Regions from separate parts of the Mesorhizobium sp. M2E.F.Ca.ET.209.01.1.1 genome, predicted to be linked through region 1. Evidence: riboswitches for the same ligand, from Rfam matches in the RefSeq annotation. Region 1 holds a riboswitch; each other region holds the start of a gene.
The links. Region 1 has a riboswitch for cobalamin ahead of EN852_RS11430 (CbtB domain-containing protein). Riboswitches for the same ligand answer to the same signal wherever they lie in the genome.

Region 2: linked by a shared signal. The riboswitch ahead of EN852_RS06700 (DUF1636 family protein) and the one ahead of EN852_RS11430 (CbtB domain-containing protein) in region 1 are both predicted to bind cobalamin.
Region 3: linked by a shared signal. The riboswitch ahead of bluB (5,6-dimethylbenzimidazole synthase) and the one ahead of EN852_RS11430 (CbtB domain-containing protein) in region 1 are both predicted to bind cobalamin.

Annotation. Positions count from the first base shown of each region.
Region 1 is NZ_SADP02000004.1:452,220-456,924, forward strand. Features, by position in the region: gene EN852_RS11405 (MIP/aquaporin family protein) at 1-650, opposite strand, end outside; gene EN852_RS11410 (metalloregulator ArsR/SmtB family transcription factor) at 685-1,035, opposite strand; gene EN852_RS11415 (DUF6428 family protein) at 1,078-1,599, shown strand; gene EN852_RS11420 (PilZ domain-containing protein) at 1,841-2,113, opposite strand; gene EN852_RS11425 (histidine phosphatase family protein) at 2,273-2,842, opposite strand; adenosylcobalamin (AdoCbl) riboswitch at 2,927-3,069, shown strand; gene EN852_RS11430 (CbtB domain-containing protein) at 3,071-3,280, shown strand; gene EN852_RS11435 (CbtA family protein) at 3,476-4,216, shown strand; gene EN852_RS11440 (hypothetical protein) at 4,223-4,705, shown strand, end outside.
Region 2 is NZ_SADP02000003.1:102,275-106,979, reverse strand. Features, by position in the region: gene EN852_RS06715 (NADH-quinone oxidoreductase subunit B) at 1-284, opposite strand, end outside; gene EN852_RS06710 (NADH-quinone oxidoreductase subunit A) at 275-640, opposite strand; gene EN852_RS06705 (winged helix-turn-helix domain-containing protein) at 975-2,174, shown strand; cobalamin riboswitch at 2,205-2,412, shown strand; gene EN852_RS06700 (DUF1636 family protein) at 2,452-2,874, shown strand; gene cobW (cobalamin biosynthesis protein CobW) at 2,877-3,914, shown strand; gene cobN (cobaltochelatase subunit CobN) at 3,932-4,705, shown strand, end outside.
Region 3 is NZ_SADP02000002.1:431,952-436,656, reverse strand. Features, by position in the region: gene EN852_RS05535 (DUF2277 domain-containing protein) at 1-145, opposite strand, end outside; gene EN852_RS05530 (exodeoxyribonuclease VII small subunit) at 185-436, opposite strand; gene EN852_RS05525 (histone deacetylase family protein) at 440-1,366, opposite strand; cobalamin riboswitch at 1,482-1,659, shown strand; gene bluB (5,6-dimethylbenzimidazole synthase) at 1,702-2,433, shown strand; gene EN852_RS05515 (hypothetical protein) at 2,434-3,417, opposite strand; gene EN852_RS05510 (TetR/AcrR family transcriptional regulator) at 3,548-4,141, opposite strand; gene EN852_RS05505 (MFS transporter) at 4,261-4,705, shown strand, end outside.

The DNA of each region.
Region 1 (4,705 bases):
AGGAGCCAGCCCATCAGCGCAAGCGCGATCAGGGCGCCGAGCAGCTCGGCGACGATGAAGCCCGGCAGATCGACCGGCCTGATGCCGGAGAAGCTGTTGGTGAGCGAGCGCGCCACGGCGACAGCGGGATTGGCGAAGGAAGTGGATGCCGTGAACCAATAGGCCGCCGTGATGTAGAGCCCGACCAGCCACGGCACGGCCCGCCGCTCGAAGCGCATGCCGGCGAGAATCACGGCGACAAGGCCGAATGCCGCGACGCATTCGGAGAACCATTGCGCCGGGCCGGTCCGCGGCTTCGTCGCGATCTCCAGAACCGGCAGGGCGAACATGAGATGCGCCGCGACCGTGCCGGCGATGCCGCCGATAAACTGCGCGGCGACATAGGCAAGGAGATCGCGGGCGGGCAGCGACCGGTTGAGACAGAACACCAGCGACACGGCGGGATTGAAATGCGCGCCGGAGATCGGCCCGAGGATGGTGATCAACACCACCAGCATGGCGCCGGTCGCGAGCGTGTTGCCGAGCAGCGCCAGCGCGGTGTCATGCGTCAGCGTCTCGGCCATGATGCCGGAACCGACAACCGTCGCCACCAGCAGACCAGTGCCCAGGGCTTCGGCGACGAACCGGCGCGAGAGATCGAAAGCGTTCATCGGTTGACCCTGGGTCGGGCAAGGAGCGTGACGGTCATTGCCGGGTCCCCTCGCCCGGCGCGCAGCAAGATGCGGCAAGCGCCGGCGCGCAGATTTCCGGGCGGCCCGAGCAGCAATCCTCCATCAGGAACCGGATCAGCCCGGACAGCGCGTCGTATTCGGCGCTGTAGACGATCGAGCGGGCATCGCGCCGTGCGGTGACGAGGCCGGACCGTTCCAGTTCCTTGAGGTGGAAGCTGACATTGGAGGGCGAGACCTCGACCTGTTCGGCGAGCGAACCGGCGGCGATTCCATCCGGCCCGGCGACGACCAACAGGCGCAGCAGGCGCAGGCGCGTCTCCTGCGACAGCGCGCCAAAGGCGATCAGGGCTTGACGTTCATCCATATTTCAATAATCCTTGAAATGTTGAAATGAGGAATAGCCGACATGCTGTCTTCTGACAATCATAAAAACGCCAACCCGATCGATCCCTCCGACCTGACCATCGGCGACCTGCTGAGCGCGCTGGCCGATTACAAGGACAGGCCGCTTGTTTTCCGCTATGACGGGCGGCCGGTTAAAGCAGGCTATCATGTCACCGAGGTGAAGGCCGGGCAGTTCTCGGCGCTGGATTGCGAGGCGAATCCCGAATCCTGGTCGGAGATCTTCGTTCAGCTATGGGACGTGGACGAAGGCGGGCCGGTCCATATGCCGGCCGGCAAATTCGCGGCGATCATCCGCAAGGTCTCGGATCACGTGGCCCTCGACCAATCGGCGAAACTGACCTTCGAGGTCAGCGACGGCGTCCGCCCGATGGAACTGCACCGGGCGGCCCAGCCAAGCGTCGTTGGCGGCGCCATCGAGGTCGAGCTTTCGCCGCGGCCGGCGAGCTGCAAGCCGCGTGACCGCTGGCTGAAGGAACAGGCGGTTGCGGGCAAGCCGTGCTGCGGAGAAAGCCGCTGCTGCTGACCCGGCGAAGGGCGCCGCGCCCCGCCGCATCAGAATTTGATCAGGCCATTGGCCTGCAACAAATAGAGGCCCACGAGAACGATAGCGATCAGCGCCACCCAAACGGCTGTCCTGCTCATGCGTGAAGTCCCAGTTGATCGGCCCTCATGAACGCACGCGCCACGGTTGCGTTCCCCATGTGCCGGGTTGCACGCCGCGCGGGCAGGATCAAGTCACGAATTGCTGAGCGGCGGGCCGCGCGTCAGTCCTTCGGCGCGTTGCTGTAGAGCGCCACGCCGATGCGGTCGTTGCGCCGCCACCGCACCAAGGCGCGATAGGTCGTATCGTCGGCTGGGACCTCGAGCAGGAAGCGCTCCGGGATCTGCGTATCGGCGGCGACGCGCAATTCCGCGCCCTGCTCGTGCTGGTTCCTGACCGAGCAGCCGATCCTGACGGCCCCGGCAATGATCGTGGCTTCCTTGAGCACGAATTCGCGCGCATGAAGACGGCGCTCGGTCTCGGGATAATTGGCCATTTCCGACGGCTCCTAAGGCAAGGCTCTCCTCGCCACGGGCGGCACCATAACAGCGAGGTGTTTCCGTTCCGTTAGCGATCGCTGAAACGACGAGCCTTGATATGCCTCCGCACGGTTGTCGAAGCTTGACAGAATCCGCGTATGTGAAGAACCGACAGTTCAGCCGACGGCAACCCCGCTCGCATGCAGCACCCACCGGCGGCCGTCGCTGCGGAACTCGGTGAGCGACAGCGGCTCGATGTCGATCTTCCAGACCGAGGAGAGCGGCGCGCCCAGCACATGCAAGATCGCGGCGCGGATCGGCACGGCATGGGTGAGCGCGATGGTGTGGCCGCTCTCGCCGGCCAGCCGCTCCATCAGCGCAGCACCCCGCCGGGCCACCGCGGCAAGCGATTCGCCGCCATGGGGTGCTGCGTCGGGATCGGAGAACCAAGCCGCCATGCCTTCCGGGTCCTCAGCCTGCATCGCCTCGAAGCTTTTGCCGGCCCAGCGGCCAAAATCCTGCTCGGCAAGCAGCGGCTCGACCGCCGCGTCAAGGCCGAGCGCCTCGGCCGTCCTGCGCGCGGCAAGCGCCGGACTTGTCCAGACGCGGTCGGCCCGGCGCAGCGACGACGCGACCGCGCCGGCGCGGTCGAAGGCGCTGGGCTCCGGCGCCTCGTCCTTCGGGAAGCGGCCCTTGCGCGTGGCTTGCGTCGCGCCGCTTGCGATCATCGTCAGGCGGGCGAACATCCCAAAACTCCGTGGTCCAGTGAATTTCGGCCGCGCGAAGCCGCGTTGGCCATTACATGTCGTTGACAGGCGAACGAAGTGCTGACAAGTGTTTTAGCGCTATACGGGATTGGAAGCCGGTGCGAGTCCGGCACGGTCGCGCCACTGTGATCGGCACCAGCCGAGAGTCAGGCCTTATTCCGCAGCATAGTTGGATCAACGGGACGCAGTATCCCAAGGGAGCTCAATATGTCCGACACCACCTTCGCCCCCAGCTACGGTCCGGTTGCGATTCCGGTTCGCGAGCTTCTGCCTTGGGCGATCTTCGCCGGCCTGATGCTGATGCTGATGATCTATTTCGTTGGCGCGGAAGAAGGCGCGACGTCGCTGATCCGTGGCACGGCGGTGCACGAATTCGTGCATGACGGCCGCCACCTGCTCGGCTTCCCCTGCCACTAGGAGCGGTTCGGGGAAGGCTGAACCGTCCCAGGTTTTGGTCTGACGCAATTCCGGACGGAAAACCGTTGCACACTTTTCCTGGAATTGCTCTGGAGCGGTTCGGCATCGCTGAGCCGTTCTGAGTTTTGGTCTAACGCAATTCCGAACGGAAAAACGCTTCGAATTTTTCCGGGAATTGCTTGAAGGGACTCTGACATGGTCGGAAAACTCTTGCTGCGCGGCATGCTTGTCGGGCTGGTGGCGGGGATTCTGGCGTTTGCCTTCGCCCGCGTCTATGGCGAGCCGCCGGTCGACAAGGCGATCGCCTTTGAGGAACAGCAGGCCCAGGCGGCCGGCGAGGCGCCGGAACCCGAGATGGTCAGCCGCGCCGTTCAAGCCGGCATCGGTCTCGCAACCGGCGTGCTGGTCTATGGCGCGGCCCTTGGCGGGTTGTTCTCGCTGGTCTTTGCCTATGCCTATGGCCGGTTGGGCTCGCTCGGTCCGCGCGGCACCTCGGCGCTGCTGGCGCTGCTCGGCTTCCTCGCCGTTATCGTGGTGCCGAGCCTCAAATATCCGGCGAACCCGCCCGCGGTCGGCAATCCCGAAACCATCGCCTACCGCACCGAATTGTTCTTCATCATGATCGTCATCTCGATCGCGGCGATGGTGGCGGCGGTCGGCCTGGCGCAACGGCTGTGGACCCGGCTTGGCGCCTGGAACGCCTCGATCGTGGCTGGGCTCGCCTTCCTCGTCGTCTTCGCGCTGGTGAAGGCGGCCCTGCCCGACATCAACGAAGTGCCGGAAAACTTCTCGGCGACGGTGCTGTGGCAGTTCCGCGTCGCCTCGCTCGGCATCCAGCTGGTGCTATGGACCGTCGTCGGGCTCGGCTTCGGCGCGGTTGCCGAGCGCGTGGTCGCGGTGCGCGACCAGCGCGGCCCTGCCCGCCGCTACGCTTGAACTCCCATGCGTTGGCCGCCACGGTTTCTCGCCCTGGCGGCCAATTTTTTCGTGGCGACAGCCCTGCTGGTCTCACTGGCGGCATCGGCGCAGGCGCATAGCGGCTCATCCGCCCCGCCTCCCCCCGGCATCCAGATCCCCAGCCTCACGCATGGCCAGATGGCGGTGATCGCGCATTACCGTGGTCAGATCATCGACCTCGCCCAGCGCCAGACCGTGACCGACCCGGCCTTCCGGCGGCTCTACAATCACGGCAATCTGCAATTCACCTATTGTCTGTGGGGCCTGATGCCGGGAAGCCTCGGCGACGAGGAAAGCCCCCTCAACGAATGCAGCCACGCCTATCTCGCCACCGCCAAGGCGCTGCTCGCCTATATGGCGACGATGCCAGCGGCCGAACGCGAGGCGAAGGCGCTGATCTCCGACATCGACGCCGACATGGTGCGCAGCGGCGCGTCCTGGATCCTGTGCCAATACAGCGGCGAGGCC
Region 2 (4,705 bases), on a different contig from region 1:
CGCGGCGCGACGCCGAAACGCTCGGAGTCATAACGCGGCATCGAGGTGTGGATCATCTCGACCGCGCAGCAGGCAAGGCCGAAGGTCATGAACATCAGCGAGCCGCTGCGCGCCCAGGTGATCAGCGCTTCGGTCGAGGTGACAAGGAAGCCCTTGTCGGCCAGTTCATTGTTGATTTCGAGGAAGAAGGGATCGTCCTCCCCCACCGGCCTGCCGGTGTTGGGGTCGATAATGCCCTTGGGCTTCGGCGCGACGAGGGTGCCTGAACTGTCGTTCAATCCCATTCCAGCGCTCCTTTTTTCCATTCATAGGCAAAGCCGATGGTCAGCACCGCCAAAAACACCATCATCGACCAGAAGCCGAGCATGCCGAGCTTGGAGAAGGACACCGCCCACGGGAACAGGAAGGCGACCTCGAGATCGAAGATGATGAACAGGATCGACACCAAATAGAAGCGGATGTCGAACTTCATGCGGGCGTCATCGAACGAGTTGAACCCGCATTCATAGGCGGAAAGCTTTTCCGGATCGGGATTGCGATACGCCACCAGGAAGGGGGCTATGATGAGCGCCAAACCCACGACCATCGCCACGGCGATGAACAGGACGATGGGCAGATATGAACTCAGGAGTGCGCTCATGCGGCGGCTTTCCTTCGGCGGGGCAGTTCACTTTGATTACAGCAACGAACTCTGATGCGGAAGCGTGACAGTTTAACCGCTGAACCGTTTTAAGAGGCCCATGCTGCAACGCGGCGAGGGTTAGCGCAGCGGTTTCGGTGACGCAAGTCAAACCTTGTTCAAATCGCGACCCTGGACGCCTTATCGGAAGAAACTGGTCCGATCCGCTCCTGTTTGATTTCCTTCACTTTTTACTCCACTTTTCTCTCCTGACATATCTCCCGCCATTTGCCTGCTAGCATGGCCGGAATCACCGGCTAAGAATCCAACGGACGATCGGGGCAAGGACAGCTTGATGAAGGAGAAAATCTCGCTCGCCATGGCGAGGCGCATCGCGCTTGGATCACAGGGGTTCAACGACCCTCGTCCCGGAGGGGTTCCGGATCGCCGGCATCTTGCGCGTGTGCTTTCGCGAACCGGCCTGTTGCAGATCGATTCCGTCAGTGCGGTGGTGCGCGCTCATTATATGCCGCTCTATTCGCGTCTCGGCCCCTACCCGCTTGCGCTGCTCGACAATGCCGCGGTGGGCCGCAAGCGCGCGGTCTTTGAATATTGGGCGCATGAGGCCTCGTTCCTACCCGTCGAGACCTATCCCTTGATGCGCTGGCGCATGCAGCGCGCCGAGCAGGGCGACGAGATGTATCTCGGCCTCGCCAAATGGGGCCGCGAACGCAAGGCGATGATCGACGAGATCTATAAGGAGGTGGCCGATCGCGGGCCGATCGCCGCCTCCGATATCGAAGGCCACAAGGGCAATGGCGGCTGGTGGGGCTGGAGCGAGGCCAAGCATGCTTTCGAATGGCTGTTCTGGGCCGGACGCATCACCACCGCCTACCGGCGCGGCTTCGAACGCTATTACGATCTGCCCGAGCGCGTTTTGCCGCAGGCGGTGCTCGACCTGCCGGTGCCCTCGGTCGAGGACGCGCATCGCGAATTGCTGCGCATTTCCGCCCGTGCCCACGGCATCGCCACCTATGGCGACCTTCGCGACTATTTTCGCCTGGCGCCGGGCGACACCAAGGACCGCATCGAGGAACTGGTCGAAGCCGGCGAATTGCTGCCGGTCAAGGTCGAAGGCTGGGACAAGACAGCCTATCTTCATAAGGACGCGCGCATCCCGCGCCGGATCGACGCGCGCGCCCTGCTCGCCCCCTTCGATCCCGTGGTTTTCGAACGCACGCGCACCGAAAAGCTCTTCAATTTCCGTTACCGAATCGAGATCTACACGCCGGCCGAAAAGCGCCAATACGGCTACTACGTGTTGCCCTTTCTGCTCGGCGACCGCATCGTCGCCCGCGTCGACCTCCGCGCCGACCGCCCGGCCAGCGTGCTACGCGTCCATGCAGCCTATGCCGAGGCTGACGCGCCACCGGAGACGGCAGCCCAGCTCTACGAAGAGTTGAAGCAGATGCAGGGCTGGCTTGGCCTGGAGGCGATCGAAGTGACGCCGGCCGGCGACCTCGGACCGGCGCTGGCCGACATCGCGGTGTCGTAGCCACGCGTTGACAGGCGCCTAGCCGTAAGCCTAAATCCTGACCCAGACGGTCTTCTCCCGGCAAAGGGAGGAGCCAAGAGGGAATGCGGTGCGGAGTTGAAAAATTCCAAATCCGCGGCTGTCCCCGCAACTGTAAGCGACGAGCCCCGGCCGAAAACCACTGGGATGTTCCCGGGAAGGCGGCATTCAAGGCGACGACCCGCGAGCCAGGAGACCTGCCGTCTGAGACTTTAAGTATCCGAATGCCCGGCGGGTTTTCCGGGCAAGGAGCCTGGTTTTGGATCGCAACGGCAGCTTCTCGGCAAATATCGCGGACATTTCGTCCGAGCCCGACGCTTTGGCTGGCGTGACCGTCATCGTCTGCTCGTCCTGCCGCGACGAGACCGGCTCGGACGCCCATCCGCGCGCCGGCGCGCTGCTGGCCGAAGACACACGCTGTGCCGCATCGGGCGAAAACATCCGCATCCGCACCGTCGAATGCCTTGGCAATTGCAAGCGCCGGCTGAGCGCGGCGCTGCTGCGCGACGGCTGCTGGAGCTACGTCTTCGGCGATCTGGAGACGACCAGCGGCGCCGACCTCGTCGCCGGCGCAAAGCTCTTCGCCACTTCGACCGACGGCCTCATCCCCTGGCGCGGCCGGCCCGATTCCCTCAAACGCGGCCTGGTTGCCCGCATCCCTCCCCTCGACATGAAGGACTAACCATGAACGCTTCCGTTTCCCGCGTGCCCTGCACCGTCGTCACCGGCTTCCTCGGCGCCGGCAAGACGACGCTGATCCGCAACTTGCTGGAAAACGCCAAGGGCAAGCGGCTGGCGATCATCGTCAACGAATTCGGCGATGTCGGTATCGACGGCGAGATCCTGAAGGGCTGTGGCGTCGACACCTGCCCGGAGGAAAACATTGTCGAGCTCGCCAATGGCTGCATCTGCTGCACCGTCGCCGACGATTTCGTGCCGGCGCTCGACCAAATCCTGTCCCGCACGCCGAAAGTCGACCACATCCTGATCGAGACCTCCGGCCTCGCTCTGCCGAAGCCGCTGGTCCAGGCCTTCCAATGGCCCACGGTGAAGAGCCGCGTCACGGTCGACGGCGTCGTCGCCGTGGTCGACGGCCCGGCACTGGCCGACGGCCGCGTGGCCTCCGACATGGATGCCCTCCAGGCGCAGCGCGCGGCGGACGTGACGCTCGACCATGACGATCCGGTCGAGGAGGTCTTCGAGGACCAGATCGCCTGCGCCGACCTGATCATCCTGTCGAAGAGCGATTTGATGGATGCGGCGGGCTCTGAGCGCGCGAATGCCGTCATCGGCGAACACGTCGCGCGCGCCGTGAAAGTCGTACCGACCGCGCAGGGCAAGGTCGATCCGTCCGTGCTGCTCGGCCTCGGCCTTGCCGTCGAGGACGATATCGAGAACCGCAAGACCCATCACGACGACGAGCTCGACCATGAGCATGACGATTTCGACTCCTTCGTCATCGATATCCCGTCGATCGCCAATCCGGACGAACTGGCCAAGCGCGTCGCTGTAGCCGCCGAGCAGGAGAACGTGCTGCGCGTCAAAGGCTTCGTCGAGGTCGGCGGCAAGCCGATGCGGCTCCTGCTCCAGGCTGTCGGCCCGCGCGTCAATCACTATTACGACCGTGCCTGGACCGCCGAGGACGACCGCCGCTCGCGGCTCGTCGTCATCGGCCTCAAGGGGCTGAACCGCCCGGCAATCGAGCGTATCCTCGCCGGCTGAGGGAAATCCGGGCTGCGATGCATATCCTCGCCACCACATCCGCTTCGCTCGACGATCTCGCCGAGCCTGTCGACCTCAGGCAGACGCCTGCGGATGTCGTGGCGCTGTCCTTCACCGACAGCGATCTCGCCGGCCTCGCCGCCGCCTGGAAGGCCGATGCGGAGCGGCTGCCCTCGATGCGGCTGGCGGCGCTGCGCGATCTCCGCCACCCGATGTCGGTCGACCTGTGGATCGACAGCGTCGCCCGCCATGCCAAGGTAATCCTCGTCCGCATCCTCGGCGGTTACGACTGGTGGCGCTACGGCTGCGACCAGCTCGCCGCGATGGCGCGCGAGCGCGGCATCAAGCTGGCGCTGCTGCCCGGCGAAAGCCATGACGAGGACCAGCGGCTGATCGAAGCCTCGACCCTGCCGCGCGCGGAGTTGGACGCCCTGCTCGGCTATTTCCGCGAAGGCGGCCCGGCAAACATGGCGGCGCTGGTGCAAAGGCTGGCAAGGCTTGCGGGATCGGATGCGGCGGTGGCCGAGGCAGTGAGCGTGCCGAAGGCGGGGTTTTATCAGCCTGGGCTAGGCGTTGTAGAGAACCCTATCTTATCGAGCGTTGGCGATCCTTCGCCCCCCTCTCTGTCCTGCCGGACAGAGAGGGGGGCGAAGGAACTCGGCGCTGGCAGCCTCGGCACCCCCATTGTTCCCATCCTCTTCTACCGCTCGATGCTGCTGGCCGCCGACGTGGCGCCCATCGACACGCTGGTGGAAGCGCTCCGCCAACATGGCCTGGCTCCGGCGCCGATC
Region 3 (4,705 bases), on a different contig from region 1:
CGGCGTGATAGAAAGCATGCTCGTTGCGCTTCGACGGCTTGGTCGAGCCGCTCAGCTTGCGCACGAATTGCAGCGCCGCGTCATGCACCTCGTCATTGGTCGCCGGCGGCTCGAAATTGGCCAGGGTCTTGATGTTGCGGCACATGGCTTGAACTCCTTACCTTGCTTGCTCTGCCCGCCCAAACTATTCCGCGTCGAGCGGCTCCGTTCCGACCGGCTTGCCGTCGCGCGACAGCCTGATCTTCTCGACCTTGTCCTCGGCCGCCTTCAAGAGCCGGTCGCAATGTGCCTTCAGCGCCTCGCCGCGCTCATAGATCTTGATCGACTGGTCGAGCGGGACGTCGCCGCGCTCCAGATCGTCGACGATCTTCTCCAGCGCGTCGAGCGCCTGCTCGAAGCTCATCGCCTTGACGTCCTCATTGCCTTCCACTGCCATACCCTATCCCTTCATCAGCCGCCCGACATGGGCGGCGACTGAAAATGCCAGTCCCTGCAGATCGTAGCCGCCTTCCAGCAGGCTGACGAGCCTGTTGCCGCTGTGGCGGCCGGCGCGCTCCATCAATTGGCCGGTCGCCCAGTCGAAATCATCCTCGGTCAGGTTGATCTCGGCCAGCGGATCGCGGTGGTGCGCATCGAAGCCGGCGGAAATGATGATCAAATCCGGCGCGAAGGCATCAATGGACGGCAGCACGCGCGACAGGAAAGCGTCACGGAACAGGTCGCTGCCGGTCCGAGGCGCGAGCGGCGCGTTGACGATGTTGCCGGCGCCGGTCTCGCTCTTCGCCCCGGTGCCTGGGTAGAGCGGCATCTGATGCGTCGAGCAATAGAGCACCGACGGGTCGTCCCAAAAGATGTCCTGCGTCCCGTTGCCGTGATGGACGTCCCAATCGACGATGGCGACGCGCTCGGCCTGGTGCTTCTTCTGCGCGTGGCGGGCGGCGATGGCTGCCGTATTGAACAGGCAGAACCCCATCGCGGTGGTCTTTTCGGCGTGATGTCCCGGCGGACGCGCGGCGACGAAGACATTAGAGGCGCGGCCCTCGAAGACGTCGTCGACGGCGGCATTGGCCGCGCCGATCGCTGTCACCGCCGCCTGCCAGCTTTTCGGGCTGGCGCTGGTGTCGGCATCGATCGAGACGATGCCCCTCTGAGGGATCACCGCGCGCACGCGCTCGACGAAGTTCTCGGGATGCGCATAGAGGATGGTTTTCTCATCGCCTTCTGGCGCCTTGACGCGGTCGAGCGCCGAGAACGCCTCGTCGTCCAGCACGCGTTCGATGGCGCGCAGGCGGTCGGGCCGCTCGGGGTGGCCGGGCGGCGTGAGGTGTTCGAGGAAGATCGGGTGCGTGTAGAGACGGGTGGCCATGGCGCCTAATCTAGGCACCTGCGGCCGTAATGACCATGTTTGAAAAGCCGAATGGCTGGGGAAATTGCGCCAGCCCATGTCGTGCGCGCCATTGGCGGGTGCCGAACTTCGCGATAAGGTCATTCCGCTGCCTGGTGCCCGCGACGCGGGAGAATCGGGAACACGGTTGAACTCCGTGGCGTGCCCAACGCTGTGAGGGGGACCGCGCCGGCAAACGCCACTGTCCATGACGGGAAGGCGCCGGAGCGGGACGATCCCGAGCCAGAAGACCGGCCCGGCAGACATGGTCTTCCGCTTGGTCAGGCGGGGGACTGCTTGTCGCAAGGGGAAAAGCGATGACGGCAGCAGCGATCGCCGCGAGCGGCGACGACTTCGACCAATTGGCGCGCGACGCGGTCTATCGGGCAATGTTCACCAGGCGTGACGTGCGCAGCCATTTCACGGCCGACGATCTCGATGACTGTGTGCTGGCGCGGCTTCTCACCGCCGCGCATCATGCGCCGTCGGTCGGCTATATGCAGCCGTGGAACTTCATCGTCATCCGCGATGCCGAGCGGCGCAGACAAGTGCGCGACCTGTTCCTCGCCGCGCGCGAGCAGGAGTTGCCGGCGATCGAGGCGGAGCGGCAGGCGCTCTACCGCAAGCTGAAGCTCGAAGGGATTTGCGAAAGCGCGCTCAACCTCTGCATCACCTGCGACCGGCAGCGCTCGAAGCACTCGCCGCTCGGGCGCTGGCACAATCCGGAGATGGATCTCTACAGCACAGTCTGCGCGGTGCAGAATTTCTGGCTGGCGGCGCGAGCCGAGGGCGTCGGCGTCGGTTGGGTGAGTATCATCGAGACCGAGGCATTGAAGCGGCTTCTCGCGATCCCCGAACATGTCACGCCGATCGCCTATCTGTGCGTCGGCCGCGTCTCGGAATTCGCGCCGAAGCCGGACCTCGAAGCGCATGGCTGGGGCAAGCGCCTGCCGCTGCCGGAACTGGTGATGAGCGAGACGTTCCGCGGCGCCGGCGAGGCGCCGCTCAAATCGGCGATTGAAAGGCTAGGTCGCCAGCCAAGGCCGTGATCAAGCCGCCCGGGGCGTATCCCAGCGCGAGCCGCCGCCGAAGGAGCCCAGCGCCTTGTCGCGCAGTTCCCTGAATTTGGACGAGGCCTCAGCCAGCCGGCGATCCCATTCGGGATTGGGCGTCTGGCCTTCAATGGTTTCGAAATAGACCTGCATCAGCGATGCGATGGCGAAAGGCTCGATGAAGGCGGCCTTGAAGGCCCAGGCAAAGACGATGGCGAGCACGAAGGCCCAGCCGGCAAGCTGTCCCGGCATGACCCACAGGATCGCGGCCGCGGGCGCCAGCATCAACAGGAAGATAACGAAGGATACGCCCCACATGATCACCGCCAGCCAGATGGCGTTCTTGACCATGTGCTTGCCATTCTGCGCGTAGAGCACGACGCCTTGCCGCGCCGTCTCGAAGGGCGAGTTCGAATTGATGCGGATGTTGTAGCCGAGGATGATCTCGTCGACATAGGTCAGAGACAGGCGGATCACCGTGTTGATGAAGCTGACGATACCGCTCAGGCCGGGAATGGGCAGGAAGGCGGCGATGCCGCCGATCAGGCCTGTGATGGCGCGGATGGCGCCCTTGACCAGCTGGTCGACGACGAAAAGGACGTTGGCCTCGGCAAAGCGCTGGGTGACCACTTCCTTGGCATAGGCGATCTGGCCCTGGCCGTCAGGAACGTCATGGCCGTCGATCAGATGCACCATGACGGCGATATGACCCGCTTTCAACACATAAAGGATGTATTCGCGGATCCAGTAGACGGCGATCGACACGACGCCGAAGCCGACCACGCCGCCCCACAGCGCGAAGGACATCGGGCCGTCCGGATCGGTCGAGATATGGCCGACGCCGTAGCCGACACTGGCACCCGTGCCGGTCGCCATGATGTAGGCGACCGTGATGCCGAAATAGACGATCATGCGAAAGACGATAAACGGCCATGTCCGCATCATGATGGACACCGACCTGGCGATGCTGAAGTCCCACATGCCCCGACTCTCCACGCCCTAAGAGTTGGCGCAGGAGGATGCGCTCGCCCCGGCTATTGTCAACCGCGGCAGGGTTGCACCGGCCCGAAACCGGTGCACAACGTGGTGGCTTGGTTACCCAAGCGTGCCCTCAAGGCTTCTTGCGCAGGCCTTCGAGCAGTTGCTTGAAGGCCGCAATCACCTTCTTCGAGGTGGCTTCGGGATCCTTGGAATTGGCGATGCGCTGCGCTGCCTGGCTGCTGGCGCCGTTGATTAGCCGCGCAACTGTCTCGGGATCGACATCGGCGACGACAACCCCTTCCCCCTGCAACGCGGTCAGATGCCCGGTCATCGAGGCGATGCAGGCGTTGGCGTTCGGCCACTGTGCCGGATCGCCGAGCACAGCCGGGCCGTCGCGGAACATGATACGCTGGATTTCCGGCTCCAGCGCCATCTCGATATAGGTGGTGCATTCGTCGACGAAATGCTGCCAGCGGGTCGGCGCCTTCGACGCCACCTCGTTCACCCGCAAGGCCATCTCGCCGTCGATCTCGGCGATCACCGCCTGCAGCAGCCCCTTCTTGTCGCCGAAATGATGGTAGAGCGCGCCGCGCGTCAGGCCGGCCGAGGCAGTGAAATCGTCCATCGAGGCCTCGGCATAGCCGATCGTGCCGAAGGCATGGCGGGCGGCCGCGATCAGCTTGGCGCGCGTCTCGGCGATCATCTCCCTGCGCGGTCTGTGCATGCCCTGGCCCTATTCACATACGCGTCGTATGCCAATTGACATACGCGACGTATGAACTATCTCACATTTATACGCAGCGTATGTAATTATGTTATGTACTCTTGTCGAGGAGCAGGATCATGCGAAACCCCTATGCGGACATCTTTCGGGCTCCCGGCACGAAAGGCTTCGCCGCCGCCGCCTTCATCGCGCGCCTGCCGATCGCCATGGCGCCGATCGGTATCGTCGCGATGCTGTCGCAGACGCATGGCGAATACTGGCTGGCCGGCGCGGTCTCGGCCACCTACGCGCTGGTCAATGCTTTCCTTTCGCCGCAGGTGTCGCGGCTGGTGGACCGGCGCGGCCAGACGGCGATCGCGGCACCCATGACGCTTGTCTCGGTGCTTGCCTTCGCGACCTTGATCGTGGCGGCCAATCAGCACTGGCCGGCCTGGACCTTGTTCGGGTCGGCGCTGCTTGCCGCCACCGTGCCCAGCGTTCCTGCCCTGGTCAGGGCGCGCTGGACCGAGATTTTTCGCGACCGGCCGGAGTTGAACACCGCCTTCGCCTTCGAATCGGCGGCCG